One region of the Diaphorobacter ruginosibacter genome, then DNA from elsewhere that is predicted to be linked to it. Evidence: predicted binding sites of a transcription regulator. Region 1 holds the regulator's gene; each other region holds the start of a gene.
What was found. Region 1 encodes FNR, which switches genes on or off when oxygen is low (the NO sensors DNR and NnrR bind a similar motif). Its sites were predicted from a motif close to TTGATNNNNATCAA; they were not measured.
Positions count from the first base shown of each region.

Region 2: the regulator FNR is predicted to act here: its motif matches at 1,963-1,976, upstream of azu (azurin).
Region 3: the regulator FNR is predicted to act here: its motif matches at 1,818-1,831, upstream of H9K76_RS03480 (CZB domain-containing protein).
Region 4: the regulator FNR is predicted to act here: its motif matches at 1,824-1,837, upstream of H9K76_RS06245 (universal stress protein).

Region 1 is NZ_CP060714.1:3,511,333-3,514,939, reverse strand. It holds gene H9K76_RS15980 (FixH family protein) at 1-103, shown strand, start outside; gene H9K76_RS15975 (hypothetical protein) at 403-690, shown strand; gene fnr (fumarate/nitrate reduction transcriptional regulator Fnr) at 1,027-1,749, opposite strand; gene hemN (oxygen-independent coproporphyrinogen III oxidase) at 1,935-3,317, shown strand; gene H9K76_RS15960 (sulfite exporter TauE/SafE family protein) at 3,329-3,607, shown strand, end outside.
Region 2 is NZ_CP060714.1:2,603,993-2,607,599, reverse strand. It holds gene H9K76_RS11720 (dihydrolipoyl dehydrogenase) at 1-1,140, opposite strand, end outside; gene H9K76_RS11715 (IMPACT family protein) at 1,257-1,862, opposite strand; gene azu (azurin) at 2,041-2,514, shown strand; gene H9K76_RS11705 (hypothetical protein) at 2,784-2,993, shown strand; gene H9K76_RS11700 (YgiQ family radical SAM protein) at 3,184-3,607, shown strand, end outside.
Region 3 is NZ_CP060714.1:760,354-763,960, forward strand. It holds gene gspF (type II secretion system inner membrane protein GspF) at 1-551, opposite strand, end outside; gene H9K76_RS03475 (LLM class flavin-dependent oxidoreductase) at 760-1,761, opposite strand; gene H9K76_RS03480 (CZB domain-containing protein) at 2,092-2,640, shown strand; gene H9K76_RS03485 (GspE/PulE family protein) at 2,676-3,607, opposite strand, start outside.
Region 4 is NZ_CP060714.1:1,361,929-1,365,535, reverse strand. It holds gene purM (phosphoribosylformylglycinamidine cyclo-ligase) at 1-611, shown strand, start outside; gene H9K76_RS06250 (AI-2E family transporter) at 632-1,744, shown strand; gene H9K76_RS06245 (universal stress protein) at 2,024-2,416, shown strand; gene ppk2 (polyphosphate kinase 2) at 2,518-3,432, opposite strand; gene H9K76_RS06235 (SirB1 family protein) at 3,557-3,607, opposite strand, start outside.

The DNA.
Region 1 (3,607 bases):
GACGCTCAGGCAGCAGGGACAGGAACGAAGCATGATGCCTGCGGTGAAGGGGCGCAACCATGCGGCTACCGACGACGACTCCATGCGTCCTGCAGACCAGTGAGTGCTGGAATGCGTGAAGCGGTAGAGCGGCAGGCCACAGATCATGGCAGGGCTTTGCAGGCAGGGCTTGTGCTATGTACAGCACGGCAAGGCAGTGATACCGTGCATTGCATCGATGGGGGATGGAAGAGAATCGCTTCAATGCGCCAGCGCCTATGACTCAGATCAATGGACACCCATCAAATGTGTTCCCTTACCCATGAGCTCACAAGCACTGGTCTCTGGCCGGCAATCTGCGAATGACCCATCCATGCTCGGATGAAGAGGACGAGCGAACAACGCCAATCAACGGGGAAGACGATGAAAGCACAACGACTCATGTGGATCGCCTGGCCGGCCTTTCTGATGGCGGCCGTCTTGGAAATGCTGGTGTTCGCCTTCGTGGATCCGCAGGCGCTTGAATGGTTTGACCAGCCGGTGAACCTCTCCAGGCAGGGTGTCTACACGCTGGCCTTCTTTGCGTTCTGGGCCATCATCATGGTGGCAAGCGGCTTGACGACGCTGCTCTCGCTTTCGCCATTCGAGGTCAATCGCTGCCCGGTACCTTGTGATGAGAGGCCGGCGGATTGCGCGAAGTTTTCCGCGTGACGTTGTTGTCGTAGCGATAGGGTAGGGGGAAATCAAGGCCCCTCTGTACGAGTGGTGCGGCAAGCAGCTGGTGCGACGATTTCAACGCAACGCAGATCGCCCGAGTCCGCTGGCATGTGTCGATTTGATTCATGCAGAGGGCTTGTAGGCAATTACGTCAACGGCGGACTTCGCTCTTTCGCCTGGGAATTGCTTCAGCCTTGTTGACTTGCCAGGATGCTGATTGCACCCGCTCCGTGTTTTTTTCGTTCCCCCCGATGAGCCGTGCCGCTCCAAGGCGCGGGCTCATCGGGCGGCAGCTGTCGTGACTTCACAGCAGCTCCATGACTCAATGACTCAATGGCAAGCTTGCTGGCTGTTGACGATATTGCGCAGTGCACCGGCATCCAGGATACGGACGTGGCGCTGTTTGACCTCCACCACGCCTTCCTCGACGAATTTGGAGAAGGTGCGGCTCACGGTCTCGAGCTTGAGGCCCAGGTAGCTGCCGATTTCCTCGCGTGTCATGCGCAGTACCAGCTCGGACTGGGAAAAGCCACGCGCGTGAAGGCGTTGCACGAGATTGAGCAGGAATGCGGCAAGGCGCTCTTCAGCGCGCATGCTGCCCAGCAGCAGCATGACGCCATGCTCGCGGACGATCTCGCGGCTCATGATCTTGTGCACATGGTGCTGAAGGGCCTTGACCTCGCGCGACAGCTCTTCGATGTTGTCGAAAGGCATGACGCAGACCTCGGCATCTTCCAGCGCCACTGCATCGCAGGTGTGGCGGTCGCTCACGATGCCGTCAAGGCCAATGATTTCTCCCGCCATCTGGAAGCCTGTCACCTGGTCGCGGCCGTCTTCGGTGGCCACGCAGGTCTTGAAGAAACCCGTGCGAATGGCAAACAGGGACGTGAAAGGCTCGCCATTGCGGAACAGCGTCCCTCCGCGCTTGACCTTGCGGCGCACGGCGACGATTTCGTCAAGTCGTTTCAGCTGCTCCTCGGACAGCCCGAGAGGCATGCAAAGTTCTCGCAGGTTGCAATTGGAGCATGCGACTTTGATGGTTTGCGGTGTCATTTGCAATGGCGCCTTGTACAAGTTATCGGCTTCCGAAAAGTGGACTGAGTTCCACTCGCCTCTGCCGTTGGCATATAGGAAAAACAGGATGCATTGTCCCAGTCAACATGAAAACTGGATTGACCTGTGTCAAGGACATTCTCCGGAGGCTGCGGCACAGTAGCGGCGAACCTTTGGAATTCGCTATGACTGTTGTCACATCAGATCTCATCCGTCAATTTGACGTGTCTGGGCCCCGCTATACGTCCTATCCAACGGCAGACCGCTTCGTGGAAGCGTTCGGTCAAGACGACTATATCCTCGCTCTACAACAGCGACGCATCGGCTCGAATGCCAAGGCGTTGCCTTTGTCCCTCTACGTGCACGTCCCGTTCTGTGAATCGCTTTGTTATTACTGTGCGTGCAACAAGATTATCACCAAACATCCGGAGCGGGCGGAAGCCTATCTTCGCTATCTGAGTCGAGAAATCGATTTGCACACAGAGCACTGTGGTGTCATCCAGCATGTGAGCCAGCTGCATATTGGTGGAGGCACCCCAACATTTCTGACCGATGAGGGCCTGCAGGACCTGATGTCCATGATCCGCCGGAGTTTCGTTCTTGTTCCGGATGGCGAATACTCCATCGAGATCGACCCGCGGACTGTCGACAATGATCGCCTGGCGTTTTTGCGACAACTGGGCTTCAACCGCCTGAGCTTCGGTGTGCAGGACTTCGATCCCGAGGTGCAGAAGGCCGTTCACCGGATACAGCCCGCCGAGCAGGTCTTCCGGCTGGTGGAGGAAGCGCGCAGGATCGGATTCCATTCGGTGAATGTCGACCTGATCTATGGGCTGCCGCGCCAGACCCCCGAGTCCTTCGACCGCACGTTGGCGCAGGTGTGCGAGCTGCGTCCGGACCGCATCGCGCTCTACGCCTATGCCCATCTGCCGGAGCGGTTCAAGCCGCAGCGCCGCATCGTGACCGATGAACTGCCGCTGCCTGCGGCGAAGGTGGCCATGCTCGCGCGTTCGCTGGAGGTGTTTCAGAATGCGGAGTACGTCTATGTCGGCATGGACCACTTCGCGCTGCCGGACGACTCCCTGGCAGTGGCCAAGCGGCAGGGTCGCCTGCATCGCAATTTCCAGGGCTACAGCACGCAGCCCGATTGCGACCTGATCGGCCTGGGAGTCTCGGCAATCGGCAAGGTTGGCGCAACCTACAGCCAGAACGCCAAGACCCTGGACGAGTACTACGACACCATCAACCGGGGGCGCTTGCCCATTGTGCGTGGCCTGGCGCTTTCGCGCGACGATCTGCTGCGCCGCTCCGTCATCATGGCGCTGATGTGCCAGGGAGAGCTGGTCTTCGAGTCCATCGAGCAGGCCTGGCTCATCGATTTCGAGAGCTACTTCGCGGCGGAGCTGGAACAGTTGCAGGCCATGGACGAGCAGGGCCTTGTGCAGTTGCATGAAGACCGCATCGAGGTCACCCCCATGGGCTGGCACTTCGTGCGTGGCGTGGCGATGGTGTTCGATCGCTATCTCCAGGGCAACCGCAACCGTGAGCGCTTCTCGCGCATCATCTGATCCGCAGACCCATGTGGGCGTTGGCCTGGACCGCTTTTCTGATGGGGCTGCTGGGAGGGGCGCATTGCCTGGTGATGTGCTCCGCGCCCTGCGGGGCCTTGCTCGCGCGTGGCGGTAAGGAGTCTGCGCGCGAGCAGCCCGTACGTTTCGTGCGGCGACGGCGCTTGCCGTGGCAATCCATCCTGTTCCATGGGGGGCGCGTCGCCGGCTATGCGGCGCTGGGGGCGCTGGCTGCCTATGCCATGGACCGGCTGGCCTGGTTCAGCCAGGGCACCAGCGCGCTGCGTCCG
Region 2 (3,607 bases), 910 kb from region 1:
GTTCTCCTGCGCGATGCGCGCACGTCCCTGGCGGGAGAAGTCAATGTGGCCGATCACGATGTCCTCGCCGGAAAGCTCCTTGAACGATCTGCCGACGACTGCGGCGTTGGGCTGGCTGAACGTGATGGCCAGCGCCGTGCGGCGGCGAAACCCTTGCGGTTGTCCGGCAAAGGCGTTCATGCCGGCGATGTGGCCTTCGTCCACGGCCTCGTGGAGCAGGGCGCGTGCGGGGTCGAGATCCCCGGCAATGAAGACCGGCAGGTCCGCCACCTGGCGGGAGTTGCGGTCGAAGGGCGGCAGTCCATGCTCGTCGAGCGTCACGCCCAGCGTGTCGAGGCCCAGGCCCTCCACATTGGGCACACGGCCCGAGGCGACCAGCACCTGGTCGACGACGACGCGGTGATCGCCGCTGATCACCTCGACACCGTGCGCATGCGCGGCGAGCCGGGCGCGCTCGCCCACGTGGATGGCGAATTCCCTCTCCAGCAGCGGCCAGAGGGCGCCCAGCACCTCGGGGTCGCTCAGGCCTGCAGCGGACCGGCGTGTCACGAAGGCGGTCACCTCGATGCCGAGCCGTGCCAGCGCCTGCGCCATCTCGGTGCCCACCGCACCCAGGCCCAGCACGGCCATGCGCCTGCCGAGCGTAGGCTGCTCGAACAGCGAATCGGTGGTGAGCACCCGGTCGCCGAGCGACCTCCAGGCGTTCTCGAAGCGCGGCCGCGTGCCGGTGGCGATGATGATGCGGCGGGCGCGGTACTCCTTCCCATTCACGCTCACGCGATCGGGGCCCAGCAGGTGGGCGCGGCCGCTGATCTGCCGGTCGCCCGCATCGCTGTCCTGGATGGTTCCGGCGACGAAGCCGTCGCGCAGCGAGCGCACCCGATGGAGCACCGCGGGCAGGTCGACATGCAGTTGTCCGGCACCGCGAATGCCGAAGGCTTCGAAGCTATTCCTGCGGTGAAAGGCGTTTGCAGCCTCGATCAGCAGTTTGGAGGGCATGCAGCCGACGCGTGCGCAGGTCGTTCCCCACGGGCCGTCGTTGACGATCAGGAAACTGTCCGTGCGCTTGCGTACTTCACGAAGGGCCGCGAGGCCGGCGGAGCCGGCGCCGATGATGAGGGTGTCGATGTTCTCGTGCATGTGCTGTGGAGGTGGGGGAGTGAAAGTTCCTGCATCCCAAGTGTCGGACAGTCGCTTGCCGGGCGCTGTAGGCTGCGGCCCCGCACACAGGCTGCCAGGATGGGGTCACCTCCACGTCATCGCGCGGGGTTCGATCCGTCGTTCAACCAGCCGATGCGGCCCTGGGTCAGGTCGTTCAGCCGGGCCATGAAGGCGGTGGCATCGGATTGCGGCATCTGCACGCGGGCGACCACCTGGCTTGCGTGCGCGACGTCGACGAGTTGCGCGCCCGCGCTGTCGATCTCGCGGCGCAGCAGGCCTTCCTGCGCGTAGGGCAGGGTGCATTCAAGCTCGACCATCACGCGGCGCTCCACCTTCTCGGCCTGCAGCAGCGCTTGCGCGATGCTGTCGGTGTAGGCGCGCACCAGCCCGCCAGCACCCAGTTTCACGCCGCCGAAATAGCGCACGACGGTGGCGAGCACACCCTCCAGGTCCTGGTGCCGCAGCACGTCGAGCATCGGCCTGCCAGCCGTGCCACTGGGCTCGCCGTCATCCACGGCGGCCGACTGTCCGCCCGCCAGCAGTGCCCAGCAGACATGGGCTGCCCCGGGATGCTGCAGGCGCAGCGCGTCGACCACGGCCTGGGCACTGGCGCGGTCGGCCATCGGTTGCACGCAGCCGATGAAACGGCTTTTCTTGATGATGAGTTCGCTGTGGACGGCTGATTTCAGGGTGTGGGGCATGTCACATGTGAGCTTACCCGAGCTGTGGCCGCTCCCGCCGGTCCTAAGGGCGGTTTCCGGCCCGCGCAGGTTGATCCACGGTCAATTGAGGAGTAGTCAATTGATGAGTATCAAAGGCTAACCCAGGGTCAACCCCTAGCATGCACCTGTCATCTACCAGCCAATGAGTGAGCACACCATGAAAAAACCTTCTTTCCTGAAATTGATCGCTGCTGCCTTCGTGTCGACGGCCGCATGCCTGGCCGCGCCCGCGTTCGCGGCGCCCAATTGCAGCGCCGAGATCGAGAGCAACGACGCCATGCAGTTCAACACCAAGGCCATCAGCGTTCCCGCGGCGTGCAAGCAGTTCACGGTCAAGCTCAAGCACGTGGGCAAGATGCCCAAGAGCGCCATGGGCCACAACTGGGTGCTGTCCCGAACGGCCGACATGCAGGGCATCGCCAACGACGGCATTGCCGCGGGCATCGACAAGGACTACCTGAAGCCGGCGGATGCCCGCGTGATCGCACACACCAAGGTCATTGGCGGCGGCGAGAGCGACTCCGTCACGTTCGCCGTTGGCAAGCTCAAGGCCGGCGAGGACTACACGTTCTTCTGCTCGTTCCCTGGTCACTCGGGCATCATGAAGGGTGCCTTGACGCTCGCGAAGTAGCCCGCACCGACGCGGCCTGTGGTGGCATTGCTGCCCACGGGGCCGCGCAGTTCATTGGGCGGCGTAGCCATCTGGTTACGCCGTCTTACTTTTTCCGTGCGAAAACTGTCGTTTTCCTGTCAGCCAAATTGACTACTGGCGCGTTGATATACATAGGAACTGCTTTGGCCATCCCGAGCTCTGCCCATCGTGGGGCCGGGCAACCAGGCACCTTCCACCCACCAAGGAGTTTTTCCCCGCCGTCCATCCCGCAATCGAGAGGAGTTGCCATGTCGCCAAGCTATATCACCGTTCCCACTGACTACGTCGTGTCGCACGATGCAGCCGGATTGTGGCTCGCCAGTGAGATCCAGCCGGTGACACACTCCCAGCCCTTGCCGGCGCCCGTGCGCCTGCGCAATGGACAATTGCTGCGTTCGGCCTACATCGAGCCGCCGGCCGATCTGGACCAGGTCGTCCGCTCGCTGGGCGAGTGGTGACATAGCCGGCAGGTGCACCGGTTCCCTAGGGATTGGCATCTGGAATGTGAAGAAAGCGGGCCTTGCGCCCGCTTCGTCATTGGGAAATCCTGCCGCAGGTGAGCCCACAGCGTGAAAGGGCACCTGCACCCCGAAAAGCGCAATTGCCGCCCAGGGCCTACAATGCCCGGCCTCCCACGGACCCCGCCCCATGAACGCTCCCATCGATGTTTCCTTCTTCCACCGTGCAGCCAAGCCGCTGACCAGCTACCGACCGTACTGGGCCAAGCGCTTCGGCCCAGCGCCGTTTCTGCCGATGTCCCGTGCAGAGATGGAGCAGCTCGGCTGGGATTCGTGCGACATCATCCTGGTGACGGGTGACGCCTATGTCGATCACCCGAGCTTCGGCATGGCCGTGATCGGCCGCGTGCTGGAAGCGCAGGGCTTTCGCGTCGGCATCATCGCGCAGCCCGACTGGCAGAGCGCCGAGGCCTTCAAGGCGCTGGGCAAGCCCAACCTGTTCTGGGGAGTGACGGCGGGCAACATGGATTCGATGATCAACCGCTATACGGCTGATCGCAAGATTCGCAGCGACGACGCCTATACACCCGGCGACGTCGGCGGCAAGCGCCCGG
Region 3 (3,607 bases), 2.4 Mb from region 1:
ACGAGGGTCACGATCGCAGGATAGAGCGACGCACCGATCAGCTTGGAGCGCAGCGCCTGGCGTTCTTCCAGGTCATCGGCCAGTTTGTCGAGCACCTCGCCGAGATGGCCGCTTTGCTCGCCCGCGCCGATCACCGCACAGAAGATGTCGGAGAACTCGCGAGGATGCTGCGCCAGCGCCTTCGCGAAGGTGGAGCCGGCATTGACCTCCGCGCGCAGGTTGGCGACCAGATGGCGCTGGCGGTCATTGTCCGCCTCTTCAGAGAGGGCGCTGAGTGCTCGCTCGAGCGGCAGGCCGGAGACGATCAGGCCAGCGAGCTGGCGTGTCCAGATCGTGAGCTGAGACGAGTTGAACACCGGGCGGGTGAACAGGCGCTGGCCGAGCGTGGTGGTTCCGCCCGCCTGCTGGTGGGCCGCAAGCGCCTCCACTGCCAGAGGCACGAGGGCCTGTGCGCGCAGCAGGCTACGTGCAGCCTTGGGGCTGTCGGCATCGATCGTGCCCTTGCGGGTCTGGCCCTCGGCGTCCAGTGCTTCAAAGGAAAAGGCGGGCATGCGTAGTTTTCAAGGGGTTCGGTCGCGCCCTGCCCGGGAGTCCGGTTCCTGGCGCCAATGCCCTGATGGTAGCGGGTTGGCGAGACGCTGCGATGTCCGGGCGGCCTCCGCGCATCGAAAACCATGCCCGTGGGGGTGCGCGCAGCGGCTCTACCGGCTTCACGAGACGACCGCGCCGATCACGCGTTCCGAACCAGCATCCCCTTGATCAGTTGCGAGCGGCTGCTGCGGCGATCTCCAGGGAGCGCAGGCGCAGCGCCGGATCGAACACGTCGCTCACCAGCATGAACTCGTCGGCCTCGGTCGCCTCGGCCAGCGTCTCGAAGCCCTTGCGCACGGTCTCGGGCCCACCGATCACCCCAATGGCGAGGAAGTCGGCGATCGCTTCGCGTTCGCGGGGGCCAAGGCTGGCGAGATAGTTGTCCACGGGCGGCTGCAGCAGTCCGCGGCGGTTGGTGAGAATGCCCAGGACGCGCTGGTAGGTGCTGCTCGCAAGGTACTGCGCTTCCTCGTCGGTGGGCGCTGCGATCACCGGAACCCCGATCATCACATGGGGCTTGTCCAGTGTCTTCGAGGGCTTGAAGCGGGCCCGGTAGATCTCGATGGCGGGCATCAGGAAGCGGGGTGCGAAGTGCGAGGCGAATGCATAGGGCAGGCCCTTTTCCGCCGCGAGCTGCGCGGAGAACATGCTGGAGCCGAGCAGCCAGATGGGCACCTCGGTGCCCGCGCCCGGAACGGCCGTGATCTGCTGGCCTTCCTGGGCGGGGGCCAGCAGGCGCTGCAGCTCGGAGACCTCCCGCGGGAAGTCTTCCTCGGTCTCGACACGGTTGCGGCGCAGCGCGCGCATCGTCGGGCCGTCGGTGCCGGGGGCCCGGCCCAGTCCCAGGTCGATGCGCCCGGGATACAACTCAGCCAGCGTGCCGAAGGCCTCGGCCACCACCAGAGGGGCGTGGTTGGGCAGCATGATGCCGCCCGAGCCCACGCGAATGGAGCGGGTGGCGCCGGCAATGTGGCCGATCAGCACGGCGGTGGCGGAGCTTGCGATGCCGGGCATGTTGTGATGCTCGGCCAGCCAGTAGCGCGTGAATCCCAATTGTTCGGCGTGCTGTGCTGTGCGAAGTGAAATGTCCAGTGCATCGGCGACGGTGGAGCCTTCGCGGACGGCGACCAGGTCGAGCATGGAGAGGGCGGGCAATCTGGATGAACTCATAGGCCCATTGTGGAAGCCGCGAAAGAACTCCGCCGAGCGGGGACATTTGTCCTGGATGGACGTGCGTCAACAGCGGGGCACGAATTTCACCCATTTGCGGTATATGCAAACAATTTTCAGCTAATTACAATTTGATGCCGATAGGTCATCTAGATGACATTTGCATCTTGCTAAAGACTATGGTGTGCAAGGATAATAGTTTCAAACAATTTATATTGTAAATATCATTAACGATAGGCATTGCGTAGGGTGACGGTGCTCCGCTCATGTTTCTTGTTGCTTAACCCACGCCTTGCTGAAGGCCCAGCACTTCAGCCCCGGGGAGGAAAAATGGACTTCTTGAAGCGATTGTTTGCATCGTCGCCCCGGAAAGACAGTTCCGCCAGACCGGCTCGTCCTGAAGACTGGTCCACGGTACCGTCGCTGCAGGCGAGCGAGCTCGTGGCCTTCGGCGACGAGGTGAGCCGTCTGTCCGTCGAGTTCGATATCGAGGCGCTGGTCGTGAGCCACGAGCGCTGGATGCCCTGGCTCTGGCAGGCGCTGGGTGGCCAGATCGACGCGCAGTTGCGGCCGGATGTGATCCGTGATGATCGAAGCTCCGAGCTCGGCGCATGGCTGCACGATGCGGGACGCAAGGCGCTGGGACACCTGCCCGCCTACGACCTGCTGCTGGTGCGCAACCGTTATTTCCATTTGAAGGCGGCGGAGCTGATCACCCTGCTGGAAGGCGGCGAGCAGGCGCGCGCCGAGCATACGTTCAAGCAGTGCGAGCACGCCTCGCGCCAGATCGTGCTGCTGCTCAAGGAACTCAAGCGCGGTCTCGCGCGCCATGCCGCTCCCTCGCAGAGCCGCAAGCCGAGCCTGACGGCCGGAGGCTGACCTGCACCGACCCGCGGTGTCTTGTTTTCCCGGGGTCAGTCGCGCGTGACGCGCAGCACCTCTTCCGCGCTGGTGATGCCGGCAGCCACTAGCCGGTCTCCATCGGTCCGCATGAGCGACATTCCGCTCGCCAGTGCCTGGTCGCGAATGTCAGATTCACTGGCCTGTCCGTGGATCTGCGCGCGGATCCTGTCGTCCACTTCCAGCAGCTCGAAGATGCCCGTGCGGCCGCGGTAGCCGGACGGATCGCTTGCGTCGATCTTGCGCACCAGCCGCTGGGCCAGGACGCCAAGCAGCGAACTCGACAGCAGGAACGGCTCGACACCCATGTCGGTGAGGCGCGTGATGGCGCTGGTGGAGTCGTTGGTGTGCAGCGTGGCAAGCACCAGGTGGCCCGTGAGCGACGCCTGGATCGCGATCTGTGCGGTTTCGAAGTCGCGGATTTCACCGATCATGATCACGTCAGGGTCCTGGCGCAGGATGGCACGCAGGGCCTTGGCAAATGTGAGGTCGATCTTGCTGTTGATCTGGGTCTGGCCGACGCCCGCGAGCTCGTATTCGATCGGATCCTCGACGGTCATGATGTTGCTGCTGGACGCATCCAGGCGCGCAAGCGCCGCATACAGCGTGGTGGTCTTGCCCGATCCCGTGGGCCCCGTCACCAGGATGATGCCGTGCGGCTGCTGGATCAGGCGTTCGAACTGCGAGAGCACGGGACCCTGCATGCCCACCGATTCGAGGCTGAGCTTGTTCTCGCTCTTGTCGAGCAGACGCAGCACGGCGCGCTCGCCATGCGCATTGGGAAGGGTGGACACGCGCACGTCGATGGCCCGGGTCCCGAGGCGCAGCGAGATGCGGCCGTCCTGTGGCAGGCGCTTTTCGGAGATGTCCAGGTCCGCCATGATCTTGAGGCGCGAGATCAGCGCCGCGTGCAACGCGCGGTTGGGCTGAACCACCTCGCGCAGCG
Region 4 (3,607 bases), 2.1 Mb from region 1:
AAATGCCCGGCATGTATCCCGATGGCGAATACGACCTGGCCGGCTTCGCCGTCGGTGCAGTCGAGAAGTCGAAGATCCTGACCGGCCAGGACGTGAAGCCTGGCGACGTGGTCCTGGGCCTCGCCTCTGCGGGTGTTCACTCCAATGGTTTCTCGCTGGTACGCAAGTGCATCGACCGCGCCGAGAGCCAGGCAAGCATTCCCGCCACCCTCGACGGCAAGCCGTTCAAGCAGGCCATCATGGAGCCCACGCGCCTGTACGTGAAGAACGTTCTGGCGGCCCTGGAAAAGCACCCGATCAAGGCACTGGCCCACATCACCGGTGGTGGCCTGCTCGAGAACATCCCGCGCGTGCTGCCCGAGGGCACGGCCGCCCACCTGAAGGCCGGCAGCTGGCCCCAGACCGAACTGTTCGCCTGGCTGCAGAAGACCGCCGGCATCGATGACATCGAGATGAACCGCACCTTCAACAACGGCATCGGCATGGTTGTCGTCGTTCCCGCCGAAGCCGCCGAGGCCACCGCGGCGACGCTGCGCTCGCTCGGCGAAACGGTGTACCAGATCGGCGCGATCGCCGAGCGCGGCAACGGCGCCGCCGTGGTCGTGGCCTGATTCCCGACGCGTCGCCGCCCATGCAGCCCGCGTCGCCTCCGCCAGCGCACGACACCGCGCACACACCGCCCGAGCCGACGCCCTCCCCGGGCGCGGGCTCGCCCCGGGGCTTCCACGGCACCCAGGGCGTGAAGATCGCCAGCTATCTCCTGATGGCGGCCACGCTCCTCATGGTGCTGCACTACAGTCTGCTGCCGGGCCTGCTGAGCGTCTGCCTCGGCTTCCTCGTCACGCGCTGGCTGGCGGTCAAGTTCACCTGGGTGCGACGCCGCTTTCCGCGCAAGCCCGGCAAGGTGGGCTTCGGCCCCGCGCTCGCCGCCACCCTCGTGGTGCTGGCGCCCATGCTGCTCGTGGCGCTTGCGCTCTCGCACTCGCGCACCTACATCGTCGATGCGCCCCAGCAATACCGGGAACTGCTCGACTATCTGGCCGACACGGTGCTGGAACTGCGCGACAAGCTGCCCTCCGATCTCGGCGCCACCCTGCCCGACGGTGCGGAAGAGCTGCAGAAGATGATCGCGGGCTACCTCGCGGCCAAGGCAGGCGCCCTCGCCATGGCCGGCCGGGCATGGCTTACCGGACTGCTCTACGCCTATGTGGGCCTGCTGATCGGCGCGCTGGCCGCCGTGCGCCACATCAGCCCGCGACGCGGACCCCTCGCCGTGCAGCTCATCAAGCGCATCACCCTCTTTGGCGAGGCCTTCCGGCAGATCGTGGCGGCACAGTTCTGGATTGCCTCGTTCAACACGGTGCTCACGGCGCTCTTCCTGCTGGCCATCCTGCCCGTATGGGGTCTGAAGCTGCCCTACACCCCCGCGCTGATCACCCTCACCTTCTTTGCCGGACTGATCCCCATCGTCGGCAACCTGCTCTGCAACGCGGTGATCACGCTCGTCGGGCTGTCGGTGTCCCCGGTCGCTGCAGCGGCCTGCCTTGCGTTCCTGATCCTGATCCACAAGGCCGAGTACGTCATCAACGCCAAGGTGGTCGGCACGCGCACGCACATGGGGGTCTGGGAGCTCCTGGCCGTGATGTTCGTGGCCGAGGCCATCTTCGGTCCGTCCGGCCTGGTGGCAGCGCCACTGTTCTATGCCTACCTGAAGAAGGAGCTGGAAGCGGAGCGCCTGGTCTGAGCGCTGAAGAACGCTCCGGTCGCCCGCCACCCGGCCACCCGGCCACCCGGCCACCCGGCCACCCGGTGAACATCACCGATTGATTAACGTCAATCCGGTGATGTGCCGCCCCTGATTGGACTCTCGAGGCTTCCATTCTGGTGCAGGCATCGGCTATGCTGGTGCCCGTCCATGGAGTTTCAAGGCCCCGATGACGGAGGTCCGGCATGGAGACTCCATGGGATCCATTACCAACGGACAGCTGCTGTCCGAATTCCTCAGAGACACTGGAGACTTTGCATGACCATTCTGGTTGCCTACGTCGCACGCCCCGAAGGCCGCGCGGCCCTCGACAAGGGGATTGAAATCGCTACCCGCCGCAATGAAACGCTGGTGGTCGTGAATGCCGGCCCCGGCGGCCATCAGGAAGATCCCGCGCTGATCAGTGGCTATGAGGCCGAGCGCGTCGAGGAGCGTCTGGCATCCCTGCCGATCAAGGCCGAGTTCAAGCAGTTCGTGCGCGGCAAGAGTGCGATCGATGAAATCGACGACCTGGTCAAGGAGCTCCAGGTCTCCGTGCTGGTAATCGGCCTGCGCAAGCGCACCGCCGTGGGCAAGCTGCTGCTGGGCAGCATGGCGCAGGAAATCCTGATGAACGTGGATTGCCCGGTGCTCTGCGTGAAGGCCAGCTGAGAGCCCCACGCACCCCGCCCTTCCATGAAAAAACTGCGCGGCCCCTGACAGGGCCACGCAGTTTTTCTGTTTGGCGGGTTCCCGCAGTTCCCCCGCCCCGCTCAGTATGTCTGCGGCACGATCATGCTCTGCGGCACGGGCTGGCGGATGTAGTCCGGGTGGCGCACACGCTCTGGCAACACCACCTCCGGGTGCTGCACCTCCGCGTAGGGCATCTGCGACAGCAGGTGCGAAATGCAGTTCAGGCGCGCCTTCTTCTTGTCGTCTGCCGGCACGACCCACCAGGGCGCCTCGGGGATGTGCGTGCGCTCCAGCATGACTTCCTTGGCCTTGGTGTACTCCTCCCAGCGCACCCGGCTTTGCAGGTCCATGGGGCTCAGCTTCCACTGCTTGAGCGGGTCGTGGATGCGGCCGAGGAAGCGCAGGTGCTGCTCTTCGTCGGTGATCGAGAACCAGTACTTGATGAGGCGAATGCCCGAACGCACGAGCATCTTCTCGAACTCCGGCACGCTGCGGAAGAACTCCTCGTATTCGTCGTCGGTGCAGAAGCCCATCACATGCTCGACACCCGCGCGGTTGTACCAGCTGCGATCGAACAGGACGATCTCGCCGGCGGCCGGCAGATGCGACACATAGCGCTGGAAGTACCACTGCGTGCGCTCGCGGTCGTTGGGAGCAGGCAGCGCCGCCACCCGGGCCACGCGCGGATTGAGGCGCTGGGTGATGCGCTTGATGACCCCGCCCTTGCCGGCCGCGTCGCGGCCCTCGAACAGGATCACGACCTTTTGGCGCGACTGCTGGACCCAGTCCTGCAGCTTGACGAGCTCGCCCTGGAGGCGGAAGAGATTCTTGAAGTAGTTGCGGCGCGCCTCGTTGTCGAGCAGCGGCCTCTCGCCGTTCTCGTCGAGATAGCGATCGTCGATTTCCTGCTCCAGCTCCTCGTCATAGCTGTCCATGAGATCGTCCGCCATGCGTTGCATGAAGTCTTGAGGTTCGAGTGCAGAATTTTGAAACATAGGGATTGCCTATAAACACACTCAAATCATGCAAGGAGAGCATGACATACATATGACATTTCGGCGTCTGTCACATGATCGACACAATCACCCGCACCCGCCAGTCCCGGGGCGTACGGCCGGCTCAGCTCTGGGACTCGCGCAACCGCAGCAGCAGTTCCTGGATGGCATCGGC